2 linked regions of the Nitratireductor mangrovi genome follow. The protein of the gene in region 1 interacts with the protein of each later gene in a pairwise test. Links are inferred from orthologs where the notes say so. Each region holds a gene or a part of one and is shown in the gene's direction. Other genes may lie near its edges.

The links. Proteins that work in one complex are often made in the same cells at the same time.
Region 2: the proteins of FQ775_RS18335 (region 1) and FQ775_RS07135 interact in binary tests that used the Escherichia coli proteins (3 or more experiments, as listed by UniProt). The link is inferred for Nitratireductor mangrovi from one-to-one orthologs.

Annotation. Positions count from the first base shown.
Region 1 is NZ_CP042301.2:3,740,637-3,745,555, forward strand. Bases 1-2,860 are described here. They hold FQ775_RS18335 (P-II family nitrogen regulator), read left to right. Parts: upstream 1-1,191; coding sequence 1,192-1,530; downstream 1,531-2,860. Other genes in these bases: tesB (acyl-CoA thioesterase II), read left to right, coding at 99-971; FQ775_RS18340 (ammonium transporter), read left to right, coding at 1,601-2,860. Also shown: more of FQ775_RS18340, read left to right, coding at 2,861-2,911; FQ775_RS18345 (DNA translocase FtsK), read left to right, coding at 3,117-4,919. UniProt on the Escherichia coli protein: Involved in the regulation of nitrogen metabolism. Regulates the activity of its targets by protein-protein interaction in response to the nitrogen status of the cell.
Region 2 is NZ_CP042301.2:1,452,225-1,457,282, forward strand. The notes cover bases 1,269-4,267. They hold FQ775_RS07135 (two-component system sensor histidine kinase NtrB), read left to right. Parts: upstream 1,269-2,196; coding sequence 2,197-3,339; downstream 3,340-4,267. Other genes in these bases: dusB (tRNA dihydrouridine synthase DusB), read left to right, coding at 1,269-2,200; ntrC (nitrogen regulation protein NR(I)), read left to right, coding at 3,336-4,267. In the rest of the region: FQ775_RS07125 (bifunctional 2-C-methyl-D-erythritol 4-phosphate cytidylyltransferase/2-C-methyl-D-erythritol 2,4-cyclodiphosphate synthase), read right to left, coding at 1-1,011; more of dusB, read left to right, coding at 1,169-1,268; more of ntrC, read left to right, coding at 4,268-4,793; FQ775_RS07145 (sensor histidine kinase NtrY-like), read left to right, coding at 4,882-5,058.

The DNA of each region.
Region 1 (4,919 bases):
ATCTCCGCTATCAGCCTCCCGCTTGACTTCCGCCTGTTCAACTGGTCGAAACCGCCAAGTCTGAACAATCAGGCGTATCGACGAGCGGGGACGTGGCGATGTCGCCAGCCATGCAGGAACTTCTGGCCATTCTCGACCTCGAGCGGCTGGAACACAATCTGTTTCGTGGTCGCAGCCCCCAGACCGCGTGGCAACGCGTCTTTGGCGGCCAGACCATCGGCCAGGCGCTGGTGGCGGCGCAGCGAACCGTCGAGGCGGATCGCCAGGTGCATTCCCTGCACGGCTATTTCATGCGGCCCGGCGACACCCAGGTGCCGATCGTCTACGAGGTCGACCGCATCCGCGACGGCGGCTCCTTCACGACACGCCGGGTGGTCGCGACCCAGCACGGCAAGGCGATCTTTTCGCTGGAGGCGTCGTTTCAGCTCAGCGAGCCCGGTCTCGACCACCAGTTCCCTATGCCGCTCGACGTGCCGCCGCCGGAAGAACTCAAGACGCAGCGCGAATTGCTCGACCACATGGAGAATGTGCCGGACATCATCCGCCGCTTCTGGGCGCGCGAACGGCCGCTGGAGATCAAGCCGGTCAATCTCGAGCATTATGTCACCCGTGAAAAACTGCCACCGAAGCAGAACATCTGGCTACGCACTACCGGCCCCGTACCCGACAGCTGGCCGCTGAAGGCGGCCGTCCTTGCCTATCTGTCGGACATGACGCTGCTCGACACGTCGACCTTCGCCCATGGCCGCGCCATCTTCGATCCCGACCTGCAGGTCGCGAGCCTCGACCACGCCATGTGGTTCCATCGCGAACACACGCTCGACGACTGGCTGCTCTACACTCAGGACAGTCCCTCGGCGTCCGGCGCACGCGGCTTCACCCGCGGCGCCATCTACGGCCGCGACGGCGTCCTGATCGCTTCCGTGGCGCAGGAAGGGCTGATCCGGCCGCGCACCAAGCCCGCGAACTAGGCAAAAATCCGAATCTGCACATATTTTGTGCAGTTCGCTTTTACGCAGGCGCAGCAACAGCCTGCCGGGCTGTTGAATTGGCCAACAAATCCAGAAAGTTAACACTTCGTTGCCGAATCTGGCACGGAGCTTGAATCACCCTTCTCACTCTTCGGCCGTCAGCGGCGGTCGCAGTGCGAACGAACGCGGGGGACCCGCAACAAACGAAGGGTGAAACCTGATGAAAATCGTGATGGCTATCATCAAGCCGTTCAAACTCGACGAGGTCCGCGAAGCGCTGACCAATGTCGGCATCCAGGGCCTGACCGTCACCGAGGTGAAGGGCTACGGGCGACAGAAAGGTCATACGGAAATCTATCGCGGCGCCGAATACGCCGTCAGCTTCCTGCCGAAGGTCAAGATCGAGGTCGCGGTCGGCTCCGACATGGTCGACAAGGCCGTGGAGGCGATCGGCAGCGCCGCCAAGACCGGCCAGATCGGCGACGGCAAGATCTTCGTCTACGGGATCGACCAGGCCGTGCGCATCCGCACCGGCGAGACCGACGTCGATGCGCTCTAGACGCCATTTCGATTTCAAGGAGACAGTCATGACCATTCCAACCCTCATCAAGCGCGGGATCGGGCCCGCCATGCTTGGCGGTGCCGGCCTGGCCGCCTTTGGTACGCTGACGGCTTTCGCGCAGGAGACCGCCGAACAAGCCGCTCCCGTCATGGACAAGGGCGACGCCGCCTGGATGATGACGGCCAGCCTTCTGGTTCTCTTCATGACCATGCCCGGGCTGGCGCTTTTCTACGGCGGGCTCGTGCGCGCCAAGAACATGCTGTCGGTGCTCATGCAGTGCACGATGATCGCCGCCATCGTCATGGTGATCTGGGTGCTCTGGGGCTATTCCTTCGCCTTCGGCGGCGGCACCAGCCCGTTCTGGGGCGGCTTCGGCAAGCTGTTCCTCGCCGGCGTTGATTCGAATTCCACCGCGGCGACCTTCACCGACGGCGTGGTGCTGCCTGAGTACATCTTCATCTGCTTCCAGATGACCTTCGCCGTGATCACGCCCGCCCTGATCGTCGGCGCCTTCGCCGAGCGCATCAAGTTCTCCGCGGTGGTGGTCTTCACCATCCTCTGGGTGACGTTCGTCTATTTCCCGATCGCGCACATGGTCTGGGATGGCGCCGGCTACCTCTTCAACCTCGGCGCGCTCGACTTCGCCGGCGGCACGGTGGTGCACATCAATGCAGGCATTGCCGCCCTCGTCGGCTCCATCATGGTCGGCAAGCGTGTCGGCTACGGCAAGGACAACATGGCGCCGCATTCCATGACCCTGACCATGGTCGGCGCGTCGATGCTGTGGGTGGGCTGGTTCGGCTTCAATGCCGGCTCCAACCTTGAGGCAACGAGCGGCGCGGCGCTTGCCATGATCAACACCTTCGTGGCCACCGCCGGCGCGACCATCGCCTGGGTGGTGATCGAAAGCCTCGTGCGTGGCAAGGCCTCGATGCTGGGCGCGGCTTCCGGCATCATCGCCGGCCTCGTCGCCGTCACGCCGGCCTGCGGCTCGGTGGGTCCGATCGGCGCGATCGTGCTCGGAGCCCTAGCCAGTGCGGTGTGCTACTACTTCGTCGCCGTCGTGAAGATCAAGATGGGCTACGACGACTCGCTCGACGTGTTCGGCATCCACGGCATCGGCGGCATCGTCGGCGCCATCGGCACCGGCATCTTTACCGCGCCGGCACTTGGCGGCACGGGGGGCGAGGATTTCTCGATCGCCTCTCAGGTCTGGATCCAGATCGTCGCCGTCCTCGTGACCGTCGTCTGGTGCGGCGTCATTTCGGCCATCCTGTTCAAGATCGTCGACCTGGTCGTCGGCCTGCGGCCGACCGAGGAAGCCGAGCGTCAGGGGCTCGACCTCACCTCGCACGGCGAGGCCGCCTACCACTCATAGGCCATGAGACCGCGGGGAGGGGCCTCTGGCCTCCCCTCGCAATCTTTCGCAAGAGGCCCGGCCCGCGCTGGGCCTCTTTTTTGTGCGCCGCCCGGCGCCGGCGCCGGCATGGTTAATGCCGCTTTAACCCTGGCTTCCTAGTGTGTGCGTGGACCCGCCCCGCACCTGTGGCGCGGACGGCGGTCCGCGTCTGAAGGAACCACGCATGCGACCAGGCAATTCGGCGACGTTCGCCCTCTCCGGCATCGGCCACGGCATCCAGAGTTTCCTGCAACGCCTGATCCTGCGGGCGGCGGGCGTCGCGCTGCTTTGCCTTTGCGGTTTCGCGGTCGCGGCACTCGCCACCTGGAACGTCGCCGACCCGAGCTTCAGTCACGCCACCGACAATGTCGTCACCAACGCCATGGGCTATCCCGGCGCGATCTTCTCCGACATCGGCATGCAGTTCTTCGGCCTTGCCTCGGTCGCCGCCCTGGTTCCGGCCTTCGCCTGGGGCCTTTTCATGATTGCCGCGCGGTTGCCCGACCGGCTGCCAAGGCGGGGCGTCGCATGGCTGGTCGCGGCTATCCTGGCGTCGGCGGTCGCGGGTTGCTTCTCGGCGCCGCCGACCTGGCCGCTGCCGACCGGACTCGGCGGGGTCTTCGGCGACATGGTGCTGAAACTGCCGGGGCTCTTCGCCGGCGGATACCCGCAGGGCATCTTCGCCGTCCTGACCGGCGCCCTGTTCGGGTTCCCGGCGCTCTGGCTTGCCCTTTTTGCCGCCGGCATCCTCGCCCGGCGCCCACAACCGCAGGACGAAATAGCCGATGCGGCGGATGACCTGGAAGACGACATCGAGGCCGACGACGACGATGAAAGCGACGGCGCCCTGGCGCTCGGCGCGGTCGTGCACTGGTGGCTGTCTGCGCGCGCCTTCGTCCGCCGGCTTTCCGCACGCCACCGCATGCCCCATGACGACGAGGACGATGTTGACGGCCTGATGGATCTTTCCGACGTTCGGCCCGGCCGGCGCGTCGAACCGGAGTTCGATATGTCGCGGGCGGCCGAACCCTTCATGCCCGAACCCGGCGATTTCGATTTCGCAACCGAAATGGCTCCGGACGATTTCCCGGATGAGCCGGTGGCCGCCGCCGCACGGGTCGAAAACCCGGCGCCACGGCCGAAGCCAGGTGTGCGGGTACAGCGTGAGGCGCAGACCTCCTTCATCGGCATGGCCGAGTTCGAGATGCCGTCGCTGCATTTCCTCGCCGAGCCCAAGAACATGGCCCGCGACCCGAGCCTGTCGAAGGATGCGCTGGAGCAGAATGCCCGCCTGCTGGAAGGCGTCCTTGAGGATTTCGGGGTCAAGGGCGAGATTATTCATGTTCGCCCCGGCCCCGTCGTGACGCTTTACGAGCTGGAGCCGGCCCCGGGCATCAAATCCTCGCGCGTCATCGGCCTTGCCGACGACATCGCCCGCTCGATGAGCGCGATCGCCTGTCGTGTTGCCGTCGTGCCGGGCCGCAACGCCATCGGCATCGAACTGCCGAACGCACGCCGCGAGACCGTCTTCCTGCGCGAACTCCTGGCCTCGCGCGACTATGAGCAGACCAAGGCCAGGCTCGGCCTCGCGCTCGGCAAGACCATCAATGGCGAGGTGGTGATTGCCGACCTCGCCAAGATGCCGCATCTGCTGGTGGCCGGCACCACCGGCTCGGGCAAGTCGGTGGCGATCAACACCATGATCCTGTCGATCCTCTATCGCATGAAGCCGGAACAGTGCCGGCTGATCATGATCGATCCCAAGATGCTCGAGCTCTCCGTCTATGACGGCGTCCCCCATCTGCTCACCCCGGTCGTCACCGATCCGAAGAAGGCGGTGGTGGCGCTGAAGTGGACCGTGCGGGAGATGGAGGACCGCTACCGCAAGATGTCGAAGGTCGGCGTGCGCAACATCGACGGCTTTAACCAGCGCGTCGCGCAGGCCGCCAGGAAGGGCGAATCGATTTCGCGCACGGTCCAGACCGGC
Region 2 (5,058 bases), 2.3 Mb from region 1 along the record:
CGTGACGTCGGCATTGGCGATGCGACCGCCTTTCTCGCGGACAATCGTTGCGGCATGCGCGGCGAACTTCGAGGAAGCAGCACCTTTCCATTGCGGGTCGGATGGCGGAAAGTGCGTGCCGATGTCGCCGGCGCCGCAGGTCGCCAGAAGCGCGTCGGTAAGCGCATGCAGGCCGACATCGGCATCTGAATGGCCAACGAGCGCCTTGTCGTGCGGGATGTCGACACCGCACAGCGTGACATGGTCGCCGGGTCCGAGCGCGTGCACGTCGTAGCCGTTGCCGGTGCGCACGTCAGGCCACGCCGATGCATTCATGCGCAGCTTTTCGTCCGCCATAACGATCTCCCGTGCGAAGGTCAGCTTGATGTTGTCGGGCTCGCCCTCGACGATGCGCACGGTAAGGCCGGCCCACTCGGCGATGGCCGAATCGTCGGTGAAGTCGTCGCGGCCTTCAGCAGCCGCTTGGCGATGCGCAGCGAGGATGGCGGCAAACGGAAAGCCCTGCGGCGTCTGCGCGGCATGAAGGCCATTGCGCGGAACGGTCGCTGACACGATGCCGCCATTGCCCGCCTTCTTGAGCGTATCGGCAATGGCTAGCGCGGGCAGTGCGCCGGTATCGGCAGTGACAGCCGCTGCGACCCGCGCAATGAGGCCCTCCGACACGAAGGGCCGGACGCCATCATGGATCAGCACCGCGCCTGGCGCGGAGGGTTTGAGAGCCTTAAGCGCCCGCAAGGTCGAGGCCTGCCGCGTCGCGCCGCCATGGACGATGACGACGTCCGGGGGCAGGTCGCAAACGGCGGTGCGGAACAGCTCCTCGTCTTCGGGATGGATGGCGACGACCAGCCTGCCGACGAGGGGATGCGCTAAAAACGCGGTGATGGTATGAGCCAGCACGGCGCGTCCGCCGATGGAGCGATATTGCTTCGGCCCGTCGCGCTGGCCTGCGCGTTCGCCGCGGCCTGCCGCGACGATGACGGCGGCGATCGTTCCCTTCTCGCGCGTGGACATGGGCCTTTTCCGTATCAGTCGCGCTGGATTAGCGAGGCTGCCGGGGGAAGGCCAGAAGTTTATCCGGCGTGCAGTCCGGATGCTGGATTCCGCATTGCAACATCGTCCGTCAATGGCTAAGGATTAAGCAGCATGAGATTGTGCGCGGAAAATGTGCATGGCAGTTCTTGACGATCTGGCTCAGCCCTTGCGGGTCGGCGGGGTCGAAATTCGCAACCGGGTGTTTCTGGCGCCGCTCTCGGGCATCACCGACAGCGCCTTTCGCAGCCGCGCCTTCCGCCACGGTGCGGGCATGGTGGTCTCCGAGATGATTGCCAGCGGCGAGCTTGCACGCGGGCGTGGCGACACCAGGCGGCGACTGCTGTGGGCCGACGAAACGCCGCGCGTGGTTCAGCTGACCGGCCGCGAGGCGCGCTGGATTGCCGAGGGCGCGCGGATCGCGGCGGGCGAGGGCGCCGACATCGTCGACATCAACATGGGCTGCCCGGCCAAGAAGGTGACCGGCGGCTATTGCGGGTCGGCACTGATGCTCGATCTGGACCTTGCCGAATCGCTGATCGCGGCGGCAGCCGAAGCCGTTTCGGTTCCGGTCACCGTGAAGATGCGGCTCGGCTGGGACGAAAGCGCTTTGCTGGCGCCCGAGCTGGCGCGCCGGGCCGAGGCCGCCGGTGCGCGGATGGTGACGGTGCATGGGCGCACCCGCTGCCAGTTCTACAAGGGGCAGGCAGACTGGCGCGCCATCCGGCGGGTTAAGGAGGCCGTGTCGATCCCGGTGATCGCCAATGGCGACATCAAGACGGAGGACGACGCGGTCGCGGTCCTGCAAGCCTCCGGCGCGGATGCGGTCATGGTCGGGCGCGCCCATTGCGGTGCGCCGTGGATCGCCGGCGCCATCGCCGCCCGTGCCGCGGGCACGGTCGCGCCGGGCATACCAAGTTCGCCGGAAGAGATCGCGGACTATGTGGTCGACCATTATCGCGACATGCTGTCCCTTTATGGCGTGACGACCGGCGTGCGCCATGCCCGGAAACATCTGGGCTGGTATCTCGACCGGCACGCTCAAGCGCTCGAACAGGCGGATCGCCACGCGATCATGACCGGCACCGATCCCGGGCAGGTCGCCGCCGCGCTACGTGCCGCCTTCATTCTGCAAGGCGACGCCATGCCCGGCCTGAGGAGCGCCGCATGACGACAGCGACGCTTTCCCCGCCGCAGGTGTCGCTGGCCGAGGTAGTGCTGAACACCATCCGCCACCCCGTCATCATGCTCGACGCGGACGACCGCATTTCCTTCGCGAATGCCGACGCCGAGGACTTTTTCCGTTCCAGCGCCGTCATGCTGGCGCGCAACACGCTCGGCCATTTCGTGCCGTTCGGCAGCCCGCTGCTGACACTCGTCGAACAGGTGCGCGAGCGCCAGTCGCCGGTCAACGAATACCGGGTCGATATCTCTTCGCCGCGCCTTGGCGGCGACAAGCTGGTCGATATCCTCGTCGCCCCGGTGCCGGAGCTTCCGGGCTCCGTGGTGGTGATGTTCCAGGAACGCTCGATGGCCGACAAGATCGATCGCCAGATGACGCATCGCGGCGCGGCACGCTCGGTCACGGGGCTGGCGGCGATGCTTGCCCACGAGATCAAGAACCCGCTCTCCGGTATTCGCGGCGCCGCCCAGCTTCTGGAATCGAGTGCATCAGACGAGGATCGGGCGCTGACCCGGCTAATCACCGACGAAACCGACCGCATCGTGGCGCTGGTCGACCGCATGGAGGTCTTCTCGGACGAACGCCCGATCGCCCGCGAGGCCGTCAACATCCATGTCGTGCTCGACCACGTGAAGGCGATCGCCCGCAACGGCTTCGCGAACAAGGTCCGTATCCTCGAGGACTACGATCCGTCGCTGCCGCCGGTCTACGGCAACCGCGACCAGTTGGTCCAGGTGTTCCTCAACCTGGTCAAGAACGCCGCCGAGGCCGTCGGGCCGGATACCGGCGGCGAGATCACCTTGTCGACGGCGTTCAGGCCCGGCATCAGGCTCGCCGTTCCCGGCACCCGCGACCGCGTCTCGTTGCCGCTGGAATTCTGCGTCCACGACAACGGCCCCGGCGTGCCCGACGACATCCTGCCGATCCTGTTCGATCCCTTCATCACCAGCAAGACGAACGGCTCCGGCCTTGGCCTGGCTCTGGTCGCGAAGATCGTCGGCGAGCATGGCGGCGTCATCGAATGCGATTCCTCCCCGCGTGGCACCACGTTCCGCATCCTGATGCCGGCCTGGAAGGAAAGCGGCAGTCGGCGCGGCGACCAAACCCCGGAAAGAGACGATCGATGAGCCACGGCAGCATTCTTGTTGCAGACGACGACGCCGCAATCCGCACCGTGCTGAACCAGGCATTGTCGCGCGTCGGCCACGACGTGCGCGTGACGTCAAACGCGGCGACGCTGTGGCGTTGGGTGGCGGCGGGCGAGGGCGATCTGGTGATCACCGATGTGGTCATGCCCGACGAGAACGCCTTCGACATGCTGCCGCGCATCAAGAAGGCGCGGCCGCAATTGCCGGTCATCGTCATGAGTGCGCAGAATACCTTCATGACGGCGATCCGGGCCTCCGAAAAGGGCGCCTACGAATACCTGCCCAAGCCGTTCGATCTCACCGAACTGCTGGGCATCGTCAACCGCGCCCTGTCGGAGCCGAAACAGCCGGCAGCCGAACAGCGTAGCGACGACCAGCCCGAATCGATGCCACTGGTCGGCCGCTCGGCAGCCATGCAGGACATCTACCGCATGCTGGCGCGCATGATGCAGACCGACCTGACGGTCATGATCAGCGGCGAATCCGGCACCGGCAAGGAACTGGTCGCCCGCGCGCTGCATGAATATGGCCGCCGCCGCAACGGCCCCTTCGTTGCCATCAACATGGCTGCGATCCCGCGCGACCTGATCGAATCGGAACTGTTCGGGCACGAGAAGGGCGCCTTCACCGGTGCCCAGCACCGCTCGACCGGACGCTTCGAGCAGGCCGAGGGCGGCACGCTGTTTCTCGACGAGATCGGCGACATGCCGATGGAGGCGCAGACCCGGCTTCTGCGCGTGCTGCAGCAGGGCGAATACACGACCGTCGGCGGCCGCACCCCGATCAAGACCGATGTGCGCATCGTCGCCGCCACCAACAAGGATTTGCGCACCCTGATCAATCAGGGCCTGTTCCGCGAGGACCTGTTCTATCGCCTTAACGTAGTGCCGCTTCGCCTGCCGCCGCTGCGCGAGCGCGCCGAGGACGTACCCGACCTCGTGCGGCATTTTTTTGCCGCGGCCGAGAAGGAAGGCCTGCAGGCCAAGCGCGTCGTCCCGGCGGGGCTCGACGCCATGAAACGCTATTCGTGGCCGGGCAATGTGCGCGAACTGGAAAACCTGGTGCGGCGGCTGGCCGCGCTCTACCCGCAGGAAGAGATCACCGCCGAGATCATCGACGCCGAATTGAGCGGCGCGGCGCGGCCCGAGGCCGGACAGACGCAGGCGATGCTGCCCGACAACATCACAATCGGCCAGGCGGTCGAGCACTATCTCCAGCGCTATTTCACATCCTATGGCGACGAGCTGCCACCGGCCGGGCTCTACCAGCGCATCCTGGCCGAGGTCGAATATCCGCTGGTCTTGGCGTCAATGACGGCCACGCGCGGCAACCAGATCCGGGCAGCCGAACTGCTGGGCCTCAACCGCAACACCCTGCGCAAGAAGATCCGCGAATTGGGCATCAACGTCTACCGCACCGCACGCGGCGGCTGAGCGCCCGAAAAATCCACGACTGCCGCGATTTTGTTGCAGAATCGCCACATTGTGTTGCATGAGTGCCACGGCGACTGCGTGGCAGGAAATGACGACTCAGACCGAACTCATGCGGGCCGGCGACGTGATCGGCCCCGCCTCGCCGGAGGGGCGCAGGCTGCTGGCGTTGCCGGGCATCATCGCCGTCGTGGCGGCACTGATCTGCGCGGCCGTTTCGTTTTCGATCCTGGTCGGTCTCGGACCGATCCTGCCGACCCGCCAGGTC